Regions from separate parts of the Streptomyces sp. NPDC050674 genome, predicted to be linked through region 3. Evidence: riboswitches for the same ligand, from Rfam matches in the RefSeq annotation. Region 3 holds a riboswitch; each other region holds the start of a gene.
The links. A riboswitch is a leader RNA that binds a small molecule or an ion and turns the genes downstream of it on or off. The one in region 3 is predicted to bind cobalamin.
Positions count from the first base shown of each region.

Region 1 (4,470 bases), on a different contig from region 3:
AAGGACCTGCCGCTGTTGATCGCCTTCGGTGTGCTGGCGGCGTACACGTACTCGTCGGGTCTGCGGGCCCCCGCGCTCATCGCGTTCGTGAAGGACACGCTGATCTACATCGTCATCGCGGTGGCGATCATCTACATCCCGATCAAGCTCGGCGGCTTCGACGAGATCTTCGCCAAGGCCGGCGAGGCGTACGGCCAGACCAACCCGGCCACGGGTGCGCCGCGCGGTGCGCTGGTGCCCGCCGAGGCGGGACAGTGGACGTACGCCACGCTGGCGCTGGGCTCCGCCCTGGCCCTCTTCATGTACCCGCACTCCATCACGGCGACGCTGTCCTCGAAGAGCCGTGAGGTGATCCGCCGCAACACCACGATCCTGCCGCTGTATTCGCTGATGCTGGGTCTGCTGGCGCTGCTCGGGTTCATGGCGATCGCGGCCGGGATCAAGGTGCAGAACGGGCAGCTGGCGATCCCGCAGCTGTTCGAGACGATGTTCCCGGACTGGTTCGCGGGCGTGGCGTTCGCGGCGATCGGCATCGGCGCGCTGGTGCCGGCGGCCATCATGTCCATCGCGGCCGCGAACCTCTTCACCCGCAACATCTACAAGGACTTCATCAAGCCGGACGCCACACCGGCGCAGGAGACCAAGGTCTCCAAGCTGGTGTCCCTGTTGGTGAAGGTGGGCGCCCTGGCCTTCGTCCTCACCATGGACAAGACGGTCGCCATCAACTTCCAGCTGCTGGGCGGCATCTGGATCCTGCAGACCTTCCCGGCCCTGGTCGGCGGCCTGTTCACCCGCTGGTTCCACCGCTGGGCGCTGCTCGCGGGCTGGGCCGTCGGCATGGTCTACGGCACGGTCGCCGCGTACGGCGTGGCCTCCCCGACCCAGAAGCACTTCGGCGGCTCGGCGAAGGAGATCCCCGGCATCGGGGAGATCGGCTACATCGGCCTCACGGCGTTCGTCCTGAACGTGGTGGTGACGGTGGTCCTGACCTTCGTCCTCAAGGCCCTGAAGGCCCCCGACGGCGTCGACGAGACCAAGCCGGAGGACTACACGGCCGACGCCGGCGACCCGGGCGTCCAGGTCGAACTGCCGCCCGCCACCGCGGGATCCGCCCACTGACGTCCCCGCCACACCCCCCGCGGGCCGCCGAAACGCATGGCGTCGGCGGCCCGCCCGCGTATACACACTCCTGCCATGGACTTCCGGATCGACCCCGCACGCCCCGCCCACCACGCCGTCCTCGGCGAGATCACCGCCCGGGCCTACCTCGACGACGGCCTGCTCGACTTCGGCGAGAGCGACGCCTGTCTCGCCGAGCTGCGTGACGTCGCCAGGCGCGCCGCCGCCGAGGTCCTGGTCGCCACGGCCGACGACGACGTCGTCGGTGGCGTCACCTTCGTCCCCTCCGGCGGCCCCATGGCCGACATCGCCCGGCCCGGCGAGGCCGAGCTGCGGATGCTCGCGGTGGCCCGCGCGGCCCGGGGGCGCGGCATCGGCGAGGCCCTCGTCCGCGCCTGCGTCGACCGGGCCCGCGCCACCCCGGGCTGCCGCGGCATCGTGCTCTCGACCCAGCGCACCATGCGCTCCGCCCACCGCCTCTACGAGCGCGTGGGTTTCGTCCGCACCCCCAAGCGCGACTGGAATCCCCTCCCGGAGCCGGACGACATCACGCTCCTCACCTACGCGCTGACCCTCTGAGAGCGGCAGCGACACAACATCTGGGGGTGCCTTTGGCGCCCGACACAAGATGTATGCTCGTGCTCGCTGTCGCCGCAGGGGAATCCGGTGCGAATCCGGAACTGTCCCGCAACGGTGTACCCATGCCCTTTCACATGTGTATGGGTGTCAGTCCGAGGACCTGCCGACAGCGCACCCGGCCACCCGGCCGGTGTGCCTGACGTCCGGGCCTCGCGGAATGGGCCGGTGGACGCGACGCCGCGTGCGCTCGTGTGCTCCTCCCTGCCCTCGACGAGGCCCCGTGCCGAGCGAGGGAGAGCCCCACGTGACCATCGCGCCAGCCGAACCGGTCTCAGCCGCCGAAGAGGAGCAGGACGCTCCCGGTGCCGCGTTGCTGCGGACCCTGACCGAGCTGACCGCCGACCTCCCCGACACCGATCCCGGCCGGGTCGCCGCCGCCGCGCTGCGCGGCCGGTCCTCGCGTGCGGCCTCCGCCGAGATGATCGCGGAGTTGCGGGAGCTGGCGACGGAGGCCGCGGCCGGTCTGATCTCCGAGGACCCCGCCTACTCCCGGCTGGCCGCCCGGCTGCTGACCATCGGCATCCGCGAGGAGGCCGCCTCCCAGGGCGTCACGTCGTTCACCGAGTCCGTCGCGGTCGGTCACCGCGAGGGGCTCATCGCCGACCGCACCGCCGCGTTCGTACGGCTGCACGCGGCCCGGCTCGACGCGTTGATCGACACCGGCGCCGACGACCGCTTCGGCTACTTCGGCCTGCGCACCCTGCACAGCCGCTACCTGCTGCGGCACCCGATCACCCGCAAGGTGATCGAGACGCCCCAGCACTTCATGCTGCGCGTGGCCGCCGGTCTGGCCGAGGACGACACCAGCCGCTCGGTGGACGAGGTCGCGGCGCTCTACCGGCTCATGAGCCGCCTCGACTACCTCCCCTCCTCCCCCACCCTCTTCAACTCGGGCACCCGGCACCCGCAGATGTCGTCCTGCTACCTCCTCGACTCCCCCAAGGACGAGCTGGACTCCATCTACGACCGGTACCACCAGGTGGCCCGGCTCTCGAAGCACGCCGGCGGCATCGGACTGGCGTACTCCCGCATCCGCGCCCGGGGTTCGCTGATCCGGGGCACCAACGGGCACTCCAACGGCATCGTCCCGTTCCTGAAGACCCTCGACGCCTCGGTCGCCGCGGTGAACCAGGGCGGCCGGCGCAAGGGCGCGGCCGCGGTCTACCTGGAGACCTGGCACGCCGACATCGAGGAGTTCCTGGAGCTGCGCGACAACACCGGTGAGGACGCCCGCCGCACGCACAACCTGAACCTCGCGCACTGGGTGCCGGACGAGTTCATGCGGCGGGTGAACGCCGACGGGCAGTGGTCGCTGTTCTCCCCCTCGGACGTGCCCGAGCTGGTCGACCTGTGGGGCGAGGAGTTCGACACCGCCTACCGGGCGGCCGAGGCGAAGGGACTGGCGAGGAAGACCCTGCCCGCCCGTGAGCTGTACGGCCGGATGATGCGCACCCTCGCGCAGACCGGCAACGGCTGGATGACCTTCAAGGACGCCGCCAACCGCACCGCCAACCAGACGGCCGAGCCGGGTCACGTCGTGCACTCCTCCAACCTCTGCACGGAGATCCTGGAGGTCACCGACGACGGGGAGACGGCGGTCTGCAACCTGGGCTCGGTCAACCTCGGCGCGTTCGTGACCGGGGGCGACATCGACTGGGAGCGGCTGGACGAGACCGTCCGTACGGCCGTCACGTTCCTCGACCGGGTCGTCGACATCAACTTCTACCCGACCGAGCAGGCGGGCCGTTCCAACGCCCGCTGGCGCCCGGTCGGCCTCGGCGCGATGGGTCTGCAGGACGTCTTCTTCAAGCTGCGTCTGCCCTTCGACTCGCCCGGGGCCAAGGCGCTGTCCACCCGTATCGCCGAGCGCGTCATGCTCGCCGCGTACGAGGCCTCGGCCGACCTCGCCGAGCGCAACGGCCCGCTGCCCGCCTGGGAGAAGACGCGAACGGCCCGGGGCGTGCTGCACCCCGACCACTACGACGTGGACCTGACCTGGCCCGAGCGCTGGGCGGCCCTGCGCGAGCGGATCGCCACGACCGGCCTGCGCAACTCCCTGCTCCTCGCCATCGCGCCCACGGCCACGATCGCCTCCATCGCGGGCGTCTACGAGTGCATCGAGCCGCAGGTGTCCAACCTGTTCAAGCGCGAGACGCTGTCGGGCGAGTTCCTCCAGGTCAACTCCTACCTGGTGGACGAGCTCAAGCGGCTCGGCGTGTGGGACGCCCGCAGCAGGGAGGCCCTGCGCGAGGCCAACGGCTCGGTGCAGGACTTCGCCTGGATCCCCGAGGACGTCCGCGCCCTCTACCGCACGGCCTGGGAGATCCCGCAGCGCGGTCTGATCGACATGGCGGCGGCCAGGACCCCGTTCCTGGACCAGTCCCAGTCCCTGAACCTGTTCCTGGAGACGCCGACGATCGGCAAGCTCTCCTCGATGTACGCCTACGCCTGGAAGTCCGGGCTGAAGACCACGTACTACCTGCGCTCGCGCCCGGCGACCCGTATCGCCCGTGCCGCCCGGGCCGCCGTCCCCGTGCAGGCCACCCCGGACCCCGAAGCGGTCGCCTGCTCCCTGGAAAACCCCGAGTCCTGCGAGGCCTGCCAGTAATGAGCACCCAGAACCTTCTCGACCCCGGCTTCGAGCTCACCCTGCGCCCCATGCGCTACCCGGACTTCTACGAGCGCTACCGGGACGCCATCAAGAACACCTGG
Region 1 covers NZ_JBFAIG010000002.1:210,542-215,011, reverse strand. The annotation lists gene mctP (monocarboxylate uptake permease MctP) at 1-1,119, shown strand, start outside; gene AB0I06_RS04280 (GNAT family N-acetyltransferase) at 1,195-1,698, shown strand; cobalamin riboswitch at 1,735-1,881, shown strand; gene AB0I06_RS04275 (ribonucleoside-diphosphate reductase subunit alpha) at 2,003-4,366, shown strand; gene AB0I06_RS04270 (ribonucleotide-diphosphate reductase subunit beta) at 4,366-4,470, shown strand, end outside.
Region 1: another riboswitch for cobalamin. It lies ahead of AB0I06_RS04275 (ribonucleoside-diphosphate reductase subunit alpha); the one in region 3 lies ahead of AB0I06_RS21750 (ABC transporter substrate-binding protein).

Region 2 (4,470 bases), on a different contig from region 3:
GGGTCGAGCCCGGCCGTCGGCTCGTCGAGGACGAGCACCCGCGGTCGCATCGCGACCGCGCCCGCGATGGCGGTGCGCTTGCGCTGCCCGTAGGAGAGCAGATGGGTGGGCCGGTCGGCCAGGGCCGTGATGTCCAGCGCGGCGAGCGCCTCCGCCACCCGCGCCCGCACCTGCGTGTCGTCCAGGCCCAGGTTCAGCGGCCCGAACGACACGTCCTGCTCCACCGACGCCGCGAACAACTGGTCGTCCGGGTCCTGCACCACCAGCTGCACGGTCGTCCGCAGCAGGGTCAGACCCTTGCGGTCGTACGACACCGGCCGCCCTTCGAGCGTCAGCCGCCCCTGGTGGGGCCGCAGTCCCCCGGAGAGCAGCCGCATCAGCGTGGTCTTGCCGCTGCCGTTGCGGCCGAGCAGCGCGAGCGCGCGCCCTTCGCGGATCTCGAAGTCGAGGCCGCTGAGCACGGCCGGGCCGTCCTCGTAGGCGAAGGACGCGCCCCGCAGGGCGACGAGGGCGGGCTCGCTCATGTCAGCGGCCTTTCCAGTACGAGGGTGAGGACGGCCAGCCCCGCGAGCAGCGCGCAACTGGCCGTCGTGAAGCGGACGGAGACCCGGGCCTCGGGCACCAGGACGCGCAGGGTGCCGTCGTAGCCGCGTCCGGCGAGCCCGGCCTGGAGCCGGGTGGCCCGGTCGAAGGCCCGGACGAACGCGGCGGCGCCGAGCCCGGCCAGGGAACGCCACTCCGCGGCCCGGCCCGTGTGCCCGAGCCGGGCCGCCTGGGCCTCCCGGATGCGGCGCACGGAGTCCAGCAGCAGGAAGCTCATCCGGTACGTCACCAGCGCGACGTCCACGACGGGCGCCGGGATCCCGGCCCGGATCAGGCGCGGCAGCAGGTCGGACAGGGGTGTGGTGAAGGCGAACAGCAGCACGCCCAGGGAGGCCGCCGAGGTGCGCAGCAGCAACTCCCCGGCCCGGACGGGGCCGTCGGGGGCGAAGGAGAAGAAACCCCCCGGCCCGCCGACCTGGACCAGCAGGGTGACCGCGCCGGTCACGCAGAAGCCCAGTGGCACCCGGTAGGCCCGCCACAGCCGCCGCGCGGGCACCCCGGCCGGCCCCAGCAGCACCACCAGGGCCGTCAGGAGCACCAGGGCCGCGCCCGGCCAGGGCGGCAGGGAGATCGCGAGCACGGTGAGGCCGAGCCCGAGCACGGCCTTGTCCACGGGATGGCGGCGGCGCCAGCGACTGCTGTGCGCCGCCGCGTCGATCGGCAGCACCCGGGATCAGTCCCGTTCCGCGGCGGACTTCGCGGCGGCGCCGGACAGCGCGCTGTCGGTCTCCCGCTCCAGCGCCCGCCGCTCACCCTGCCGGCGTCCCCGGCGCAGACCGAAGTAGTAGGCGAGGACACCGGTGCCGAGGGCCGCCTGGAGCGCGAAGAGCGCCGACTCGATCTCGCCGGACGGCGGCTCGTACAGCGGCGAGAACCACGGCTCGTAGTCCGGCTTCAGCTCGGTTATCGCCGTCTCGGCCTCGGAGTCGGAACCCGTGAACGGCTCCTTCTTGTGGTCACCGAGGCCGAGCGCCAAGGGCAGCACCGCGAGCGCTGCCACGGCGGCGAGCAGCATCAGGTTGATCTTCGTGTTCCTGGTCACCGGGCCACCGCCTCCGACTCGGCAGGGGCCTGCTTGTCGGCGAGGAGCACGCCCAGCCGGGTCAGTTCGCCCTTGCTGGACTGCACCAGCAGCCGCATCACGAGCACGGTCAGCAGGCCCTCGCTCACCGCGAGCGGGATCTGGGTCACGGCGAAGATGGAGCCGAACTTGGCGAGCGCGCCCAGGAAGCCGCTGCCCGGGTCGGGGAACGCGAGCGCCAGCTGCACGCTGGTGACGCAGTAGGTGGACAGGTCGGCGACGAACGCGCCGCAGAACACCGTCACCATCAGCGGCACGTCGTAGCGCCGCAGCAGCCGGTAGACGGCGTATCCGGCCCAGGGGCCGACGATCGCCATCGAGAAGACGTTGGCGCCGAGCGTGGTCAGACCGCCGTGCGCGAGCAGCAGCGCCTGGAAGAGCAGGGTGATGGTGCCCAGCACCGCCATGATGGGCGGCCGGAACAGGATGGCTCCCAGGCCCGTGCCGGTCGGGTGCGAGCAACTGCCGGTGACGGAGGGCAGTTTCAGGGCGGACAGGACGAAGGTGAAGGCGCCGGACGCACCGAGGAGCAGGGTGCTCTCGGGGTGCTCGCGCACTTCACGGGTGAGCGACCGGACCCCGTGGACGACGAACGGCGCCGACGCGACGCCCCAGGCGACCGCGTGCGCCGGAGGAAGGAAACCCTCGGCAATGTGCATGGCTCAGCAGACCCTCTCCAGCACCTCGTGGATGGTTGACGCGCCTTGGCCGGTCTCCTGGCTGACGGGTACCACCGCCCGGACTCCGCCTTCCCGGGTCACAAGGACCCAGTGGCTGCCCGTGAGGGCCGGAGCCGGACTTCCCGATTCACAGTGGCGAGGGCCGCACCGGCATCACACCGGATTTCCCGTTCACCAAGGCCTGGTGACAATAAGGCCGGGGTAAGGGCGATGACAAGCCACCCATGGGGGCGCGCGAGGGGGCGTCCGCTCGCACGCCGGCGCATCCCCCCGCTGATCCACGCGCTGCGCGCACGGCCGCGTCGTCCGGCGTCCGGGCCGTGTCAGTCGTCGCCGCCCTCGTCCCCGCCGTCGTCACCCTCCCCGTCCTGCCCGGCCTGCGGGTCCTGCGGGTTCGGCTGCGCCGGGCCGCCGTCACCCGCCTCCTCCGCCGGAGGCGCGGCGCCGGGCGGGGCCGCGGCAGGGGTCGGGGAAGCGGCCGGCGCGGACGCGGTGACATCGGCCACGGTTCCGGTGGCCGGCGTGCCGGCTGCCCCCTGGCCGGACCCCGGACCGGCCCCCTGGCCGGATGCGGGCTCGGTGGAGGGGGACGCGGCGGAGCCGGCGGACGGCGTCGCGGCCGGACTGCTCGCGGACGGGGACGCGTCGGGTTCCGTGCCCTCCGCCGTGGTGTCGGGGGAGAACCAGCGCATGCCGATGAGCATCGCGGCGAGGAAGAGGGCCGCGGCGGCGGCCGTCGCGACCAGCCTCGGCCGGTTGCCGGGACCGCCGCGCCCGCGCGAGCGGCCCGAACGCCCCGCCTGGGCCGCCCGGGCCGCGGTGCGGTGCCCCGTGGTCGCGGGCAGCGCGTACGTGGTCGGGCTGCCCGCCTCGGCGGCGTACCGGCCCGGGGGCGCGGACAGCGCCGTCGGCGCGGGCCGCGGCCGCAGCGGCGGCGGCGAGACCTCCGGCAACGGCTCGGGCAGGCCCCGCCAGGCGCCCCCGGCGAACCACTCGGCGGCCTGCTGGGCGGTGGGCCGGTCCTCGGGCTGCTTGGCGAGCAGCCCGAGGAGGTAGTTCTCGAACGCCGGGGGCAGTCCGGAGACACCGAGGTCGCGAGGCGGCACGGGGGCCGAGTCGAGGTGCTGGTGGAGAAGGGCGACGGCGGTGTCGGCCTGGAACGGAGGACGGCCGCTGAGCAGTTGGTAGAGCACACAGCCCAGGGAGTACATGTCGGAGGCGGGCCCGGCGGGCTTGCCCAGGGCCCGTTCGGGCGCGAGGTAGAGGCCGGTGCCGACGATCTGGCCGGTGGCGGTGAGCGCGGCGCCCGGGTCGTCGAGGAACCGCGCGATGCCGAAGTCACCGATCTTCAGCGTGCCCTGGGTGTCCAGCAGCAGGTTGGCGGGTTTGACGTCCCGGTGCACGATGCCCTGCCCGTGGGCGGCGGCGAGCCCCGCGGACGCCTGCGCGGCGAGCCGGGCCACCTCCTCGGCGGGAAGCGCGCCGGACTTGGTCAGCACCCCGGCGAGACTGTCGCCCTCGACCAGTTCCATCACGAGGTACAGCCGGTTGTCGTACTCGCCGAAGTCCAGGACACCGACGACGTTGGGGTGGTTGAGACGCCCGGCGGTCTGCGCCTCCAGTCGGAACCGGGAGGTCGCCGTGGCGTCGGTGTCCTGGGGCAGCAGCAGCTTGAGGGCCACCGCTCTGGCGAGCGTCTCGTCGTACGCGCGCCAGACCTCTCCCATTCCACCGCGCCCGATCTCAACATCCAGCCGGTAGCGGCCCGCTAGCAGCACTCGTCCTCGTCTCATGCGTGTGGGAAGGTCGTCGCCGCAGGCCGAACTCCCCGCTCGTGCGCGGGGATTGGCAGGGGCGCCGCAGCCGACCCAGGATACTGGCGCGGTATGACCACGGAGCCCCACAGCGGTGTCCCCGGACGGTACGGCCGCGGAAAACGCCGGGCGGGACGGCCGCACGCCGGGTGACACCCCCGCGCACCCGGTTCCCGCCGCGCGCGGGGCGCCTCCCGACCCCGTTTCAGGCCGTCGCGCCCGCCTCCTTCACCCGGCGCGGCAGCAGGAACACGGCCAGGGCGGGTACGGCCGCGAGGACCAGCCACGGCAC
Region 2 covers NZ_JBFAIG010000001.1:148,878-153,347, reverse strand. The annotation lists gene AB0I06_RS00705 (ATP-binding cassette domain-containing protein) at 1-524, opposite strand, end outside; gene cbiQ (cobalt ECF transporter T component CbiQ) at 521-1,270, opposite strand; gene AB0I06_RS00695 (energy-coupling factor ABC transporter substrate-binding protein) at 1,277-1,645, opposite strand; gene AB0I06_RS00690 (energy-coupling factor ABC transporter permease) at 1,642-2,343, opposite strand; cobalamin riboswitch at 2,373-2,558, opposite strand; gene AB0I06_RS00685 (serine/threonine-protein kinase) at 2,688-4,091, opposite strand; gene AB0I06_RS00680 (MFS transporter) at 4,384-4,470, opposite strand, start outside.
Region 2: another riboswitch for cobalamin. It lies ahead of AB0I06_RS00690 (energy-coupling factor ABC transporter permease); the one in region 3 lies ahead of AB0I06_RS21750 (ABC transporter substrate-binding protein).

Region 3 (4,470 bases):
GCGCTGGCGTTCGCCGCCCGAGAGAGTGTGCCAGGACCGGCCGGAGCAGTCGGCGAGGCCCGCGCGCTCCAGGGCGGCGCGCACCGCCCGCTCGTCGTCCGCCGAGGCCGGTGTCCAGGCTCGGCGGTGCGGGATCCGGCCCAGCCGTACGACGTCCTCGACCGTGAACTCGACCTGGGTGTCGGACTGCTGCTCGACCACGGCGAGGCGCCGGGCGACCGTGCGGCGGGGCAGCTCACCGAGCGGTGTGCCGTCGAGCGTGACGACTCCGCAGGTCGGGGCGAGCAGCCCGGCCAGCAGGCGCAGCAGCGTGGACTTGCCGGAGCCGTTGGGGCCGAGGACACCGACGGTGGAGCCGGTCTCCGGTGCGAGGACCACGCCGTCCAGGATGAGGCGCCCGTCGGTGCGGCGGCCGACCCGGTCGGCCCGCAGGCCCGCGTCCGGTGACGCCGTGGTGCCGCTCATCCGGACCTCCGTGTCCGGTACAGCACCGCCACGAAGGCCGGCACCCCGATCAGCGACGTCACGACCCCCACCGGGATCTCCTGCGGGTCCAGGACGGTGCGGGCCAGGGTGTCGACCCACACCAGGAACACCGCCCCGGCGAGGCCGGTGACCGGCAGGAGCCGGGCGTGCCCGGGCCCGGTCAGGGCGCGGGCGGCGTGCGGCAGGACCAGCCCGACGAAGCCGATCGCCCCGGCCGAGCTGACCAGCGCCGCCGTGAGCAGGGCGGTGACGCACAGCAGCACCAGACGGGTGCGGGCGACGGACACCCCGAGCGCGGCCGCCGCGTCCTGCCCGAAGGCGAAGGCGTCGAGGGTACGGGCGTACGCCAGGCACACCACCAGCGCCACGGCCAGCACGGCCAGGCACAGCCACACGTCGGTCCAGCCGGCGCCGCCGAGCGAGCCGAGGAGCCAGAACAGCACGCCGCGGGTCGTCTCGGCGTCGGCGGCGGTCAGCACGACGAAGGAGGTGAGCGCCGAGAAGAGCTGCATGGCTGCGACGCCCGCGAGGACGACCCGGTCGGTGGTGCCGCCGAGGGTGTGACTGAGCAGCAGCACCAGGGCGAACGACACCAGGGCGCCGAGAAACGCGCCCGCCGGGACCGGGAGGGCACCGCCGCCCACGCCGAGCACGACGACCAGGACCGCTCCGGTGGAGGCGCCGGAGGACACCCCGAGCACGAAGGGGTCGGCCAGCGGGTTGCGCAGCAGCGACTGCATCACCGCCCCGCACACGGCCAGTCCGGCCCCGCACACGGCCGCGAGCAGGGTGCGCGGCAGCCTCAGTTGCCAGACGATCCCGTCCCGGATCGGCGTCAGCCGCGAACTGCCGAGACCGAGATGGGCGGCGACCACGGACCACACGTCGGCGACCCGTATGTCGGCGGGACCGATGGTGACGGCCACGGCGAGGGAGGCCATGAGCGCGACCGCCCCGGCCGCCGCCGGCGCGAGACCGGCCCCGCGCCGGGGCCGCGCCCCGGCGCCCGGCACATCGCGGGTGGTCACTTCACCAGCCCGAACCGGCGCAGCCCCGCGGCCACCCGCTCCACGCCCTCGACGGTGCGGATGGTGGGGTTCATGGCCTGCCCGCTGAGCAGCACGTACCGCTTGTGCCGGACGGCGTCCATGTTCTTGGTGACCGGGTTGGACTCCAGGAAGGCGATCTTCCTGGCGGCCGACTCGGCGGTCTGCGATCTGCGGGTCAGGTCGCCGATGACGAGGACGTCGGGGTCGCGGTCGGCGACTGTCTCCCAGTTGACCTGCGGCCATTCCTGGTGGGTGTCGCCGAAGGCGTTCTTGGCGCCGAGGGCGCGGGTGATGATGCCGGGCGCTCCGCAGCAGCCGGCCATGTAGGGCGACTCGGAGTTGGCGAACCAGTACAGGAGGGTGACGCCGGAGGCGTCGATGCCGGCCGTGGCCTTCTTCATGCGCCGCTGGAGGGAGGCGACGAGTGCGTCGCCGCGTCCCTTCACCCCGAACACGGTCGCGAGGTCCCGGACCTCGCCGTAGACGGTGTCGATGTCCAGGGCGGTGTCGCGTGCGCCGTCGCCGCCGCCCGAGTTGTCCTTGCCGACGCAGTCGGACGGGGAGACGTAGGTGGGGACGCCGAGCTTCTCGAACTGCTCGCGGGTGGCGACGCCGCCCTTGCCGAGGGTGGAGACGAAGGAGGCGGCGACGAAGTCGGGGTCGGCGGCCAGGACGCGTTCGAAGGACGGGTTGTTCTCGGCGATGCGGGGCACCTTCGCCTCGGCCTTCTCCAGCCCCTTCATCACGGGGTCGGTCCAGGTGGCGGTGCCCGCGAGGCGGTCGGCCAGACCGAGCGAGAGCAGGATCTCGGTGGTGCCCTGGTTGAGGGACACGGCGTGCCGCGGGGCGGCCGTGACGCGGACCTCGTGGCCGCAGTCGGAGAGCGTGACGGCGGCCTTCGCCGTCGTGGGACCGGAGGCACCGCAGCCGGTCAGGAGCAGGGAACCGGCCGTCAGCAGGACGGCGGCACGGGCGGGTCGGGCGAGGGGCACGGGAACCAGTCCTCAGGCGTCGAGGGCCCATTCGCGGAGCCCGGTCGTACGGTGCTCCCCCGCCGCGCACGGCCGCGGGGGCCGCCAGCAGGTCTTCGGACTCGGGTTCCTCCGGATCGGGGCGCCTTCCCGGACGTCCGCGAGGGAGTCCAGTGGCCGAGGCCCCGCCCGTCCCCCTCACCGCTGCGCGTCAGTTCCGGATTCGCACCGGATTCCCTGACCCACGTACATGGGTTCGACTGGCCTCGGCAAGCTATCACGCGGGCCCGCCCGGGAATCATCGCCCGCCCGGAGCCGTTGCCCCGACAGCAGTTCGTCCACGACATTCCGAGGAGGCCGCCGGTGTACGGCGACGAGGCAACGGTCCGCAGGATCCTCACCGAGCTCGGCGACACCTGGGCCGTGGTGGGCCTGTCGTCGAACCGTCAGCGGGCGGCGTACGGCGTCGCCGCGACGCTCCAGCGCTTCGGCAAGCGCGTGGTGCCGGTGCATCCGAAGGCCGAGACGGTGCACGGGGAGCAGGGGTACGCGAGCCTGACGGACATCCCCTTCGACGTGGACGTCGTCGACGTGTTCGTGAACAGCGACCTCGCCGGTGCCGTCGCGGACGAGGCGGTCGCCAAGGGCGCGAAGGGCGTCTGGTTCCAGCTCGGCGTCATCGACGAGACGGCGTACGACCGGACGCGTGCGGCGGGTCTGGAGATGGTGATGGACCGCTGCCCGGCGATCGAGATCCCACGGCTGTCTCATGGCCGTGTACAGGATTCTTGAAGCGTTTCCCACGAAACACCCGCACCCGGTCAAGGCTGCACAACGCGTCTTCTGCGGCCGGTCGGCCGGTTCCTAACCTGAGGCCTCTTGCTCGCCGAACTCCCCGAGTTCATCTCCGAGAGGCCTTGTATTCATGGAAAGAGACGGCCTGCGCCGGGACGTCGGGCTGATCGGGCTCATGTGGGCCTCGGTCGGTTCCATCATCGGCTCGGGCTGGTTGTACGGCGCCGAGAAGGCCGTCGTGGCGGCCGGTCCCGCGGCGATCCTGTCCTGGCTCATCGGCGCGGTGGCGATCGTGCTGCTGGCCCTGGTGCACGCCGAGCTGGGCGGCATGTTCCCGGTCGCGGGCGGCACGGCCCGTTATCCGCACTACGCCTTCGGCGGGCTGGCCGGGATGTCGTTCGGCTGGTTCTCCTGGCTCCAGGCGGCGACCGTGGCACCGATCGAGGTCGAGGCCATGATCGGCTACGCCGGGCACTGGCACTGGGCGCAGGGGCTCCAGCACGCGAAGGACGGCACGCTCACGACGAGCGGTTTCGTTGTCGCCGTCGTGCTGATGGCCGTGTTCGTCGTCGTCAACTTCCTCGGCGTGCGCGTCCTGGCGCACACCAACAGCGCCGCCACCTGGTGGAAGGTGGCGGTGCCGCTGGCCGCGATCTTCATCATCGCGGCCGGCAACTTCCACCCGGGCAACTTCACCGAGCACGGCTTCGCCCCGTTCGGCGCCCATGGCGTGCTGAGCGCCGTCAGTTCCAGCGGCATCATCTTCGCCCTGCTGGGCTTCGAGCAGGCGATCCAGCTGGCGGGCGAGAGCCGTGACCCGCGACGGGACCTGCCCCGTGCGACGATCGGCTCGGTCGTCATCGGCGCGGGCATCTACGTCCTGCTCCAGGTCGTCTTCATCGCCGCCCTGCCGCTGAGCTCCTTCGCGCACGGCTGGACCAAGCTCGACTACCCCGGCATCAGCGGTCCGTGGGCGGGGCTCGCGACCCTGGTGGGACTCGGCTGGCTGAGCGTGGTGCTGTACCTGGACGCGGTGGTCTCCCCCGGCGGCACCGGCCTGATCTACACGACGGCCACGTCCCGCGTCTCCTACGGCCTGGCCCGCAACGGCTACGCGCCGAAGCTCTTCGCCCGCACCGACGCGCGCGGCGTGCCGTGGTTCGGGCTGA
Region 3 covers NZ_JBFAIG010000013.1:8,394-12,863, reverse strand. The annotation lists gene AB0I06_RS21760 (ABC transporter ATP-binding protein) at 1-465, opposite strand, end outside; gene AB0I06_RS21755 (iron chelate uptake ABC transporter family permease subunit) at 462-1,427, opposite strand; gene AB0I06_RS21750 (ABC transporter substrate-binding protein) at 1,511-2,527, opposite strand; cobalamin riboswitch at 2,596-2,786, opposite strand; gene AB0I06_RS21745 (CoA-binding protein) at 2,870-3,298, shown strand; gene AB0I06_RS21740 (APC family permease) at 3,432-4,470, shown strand, end outside.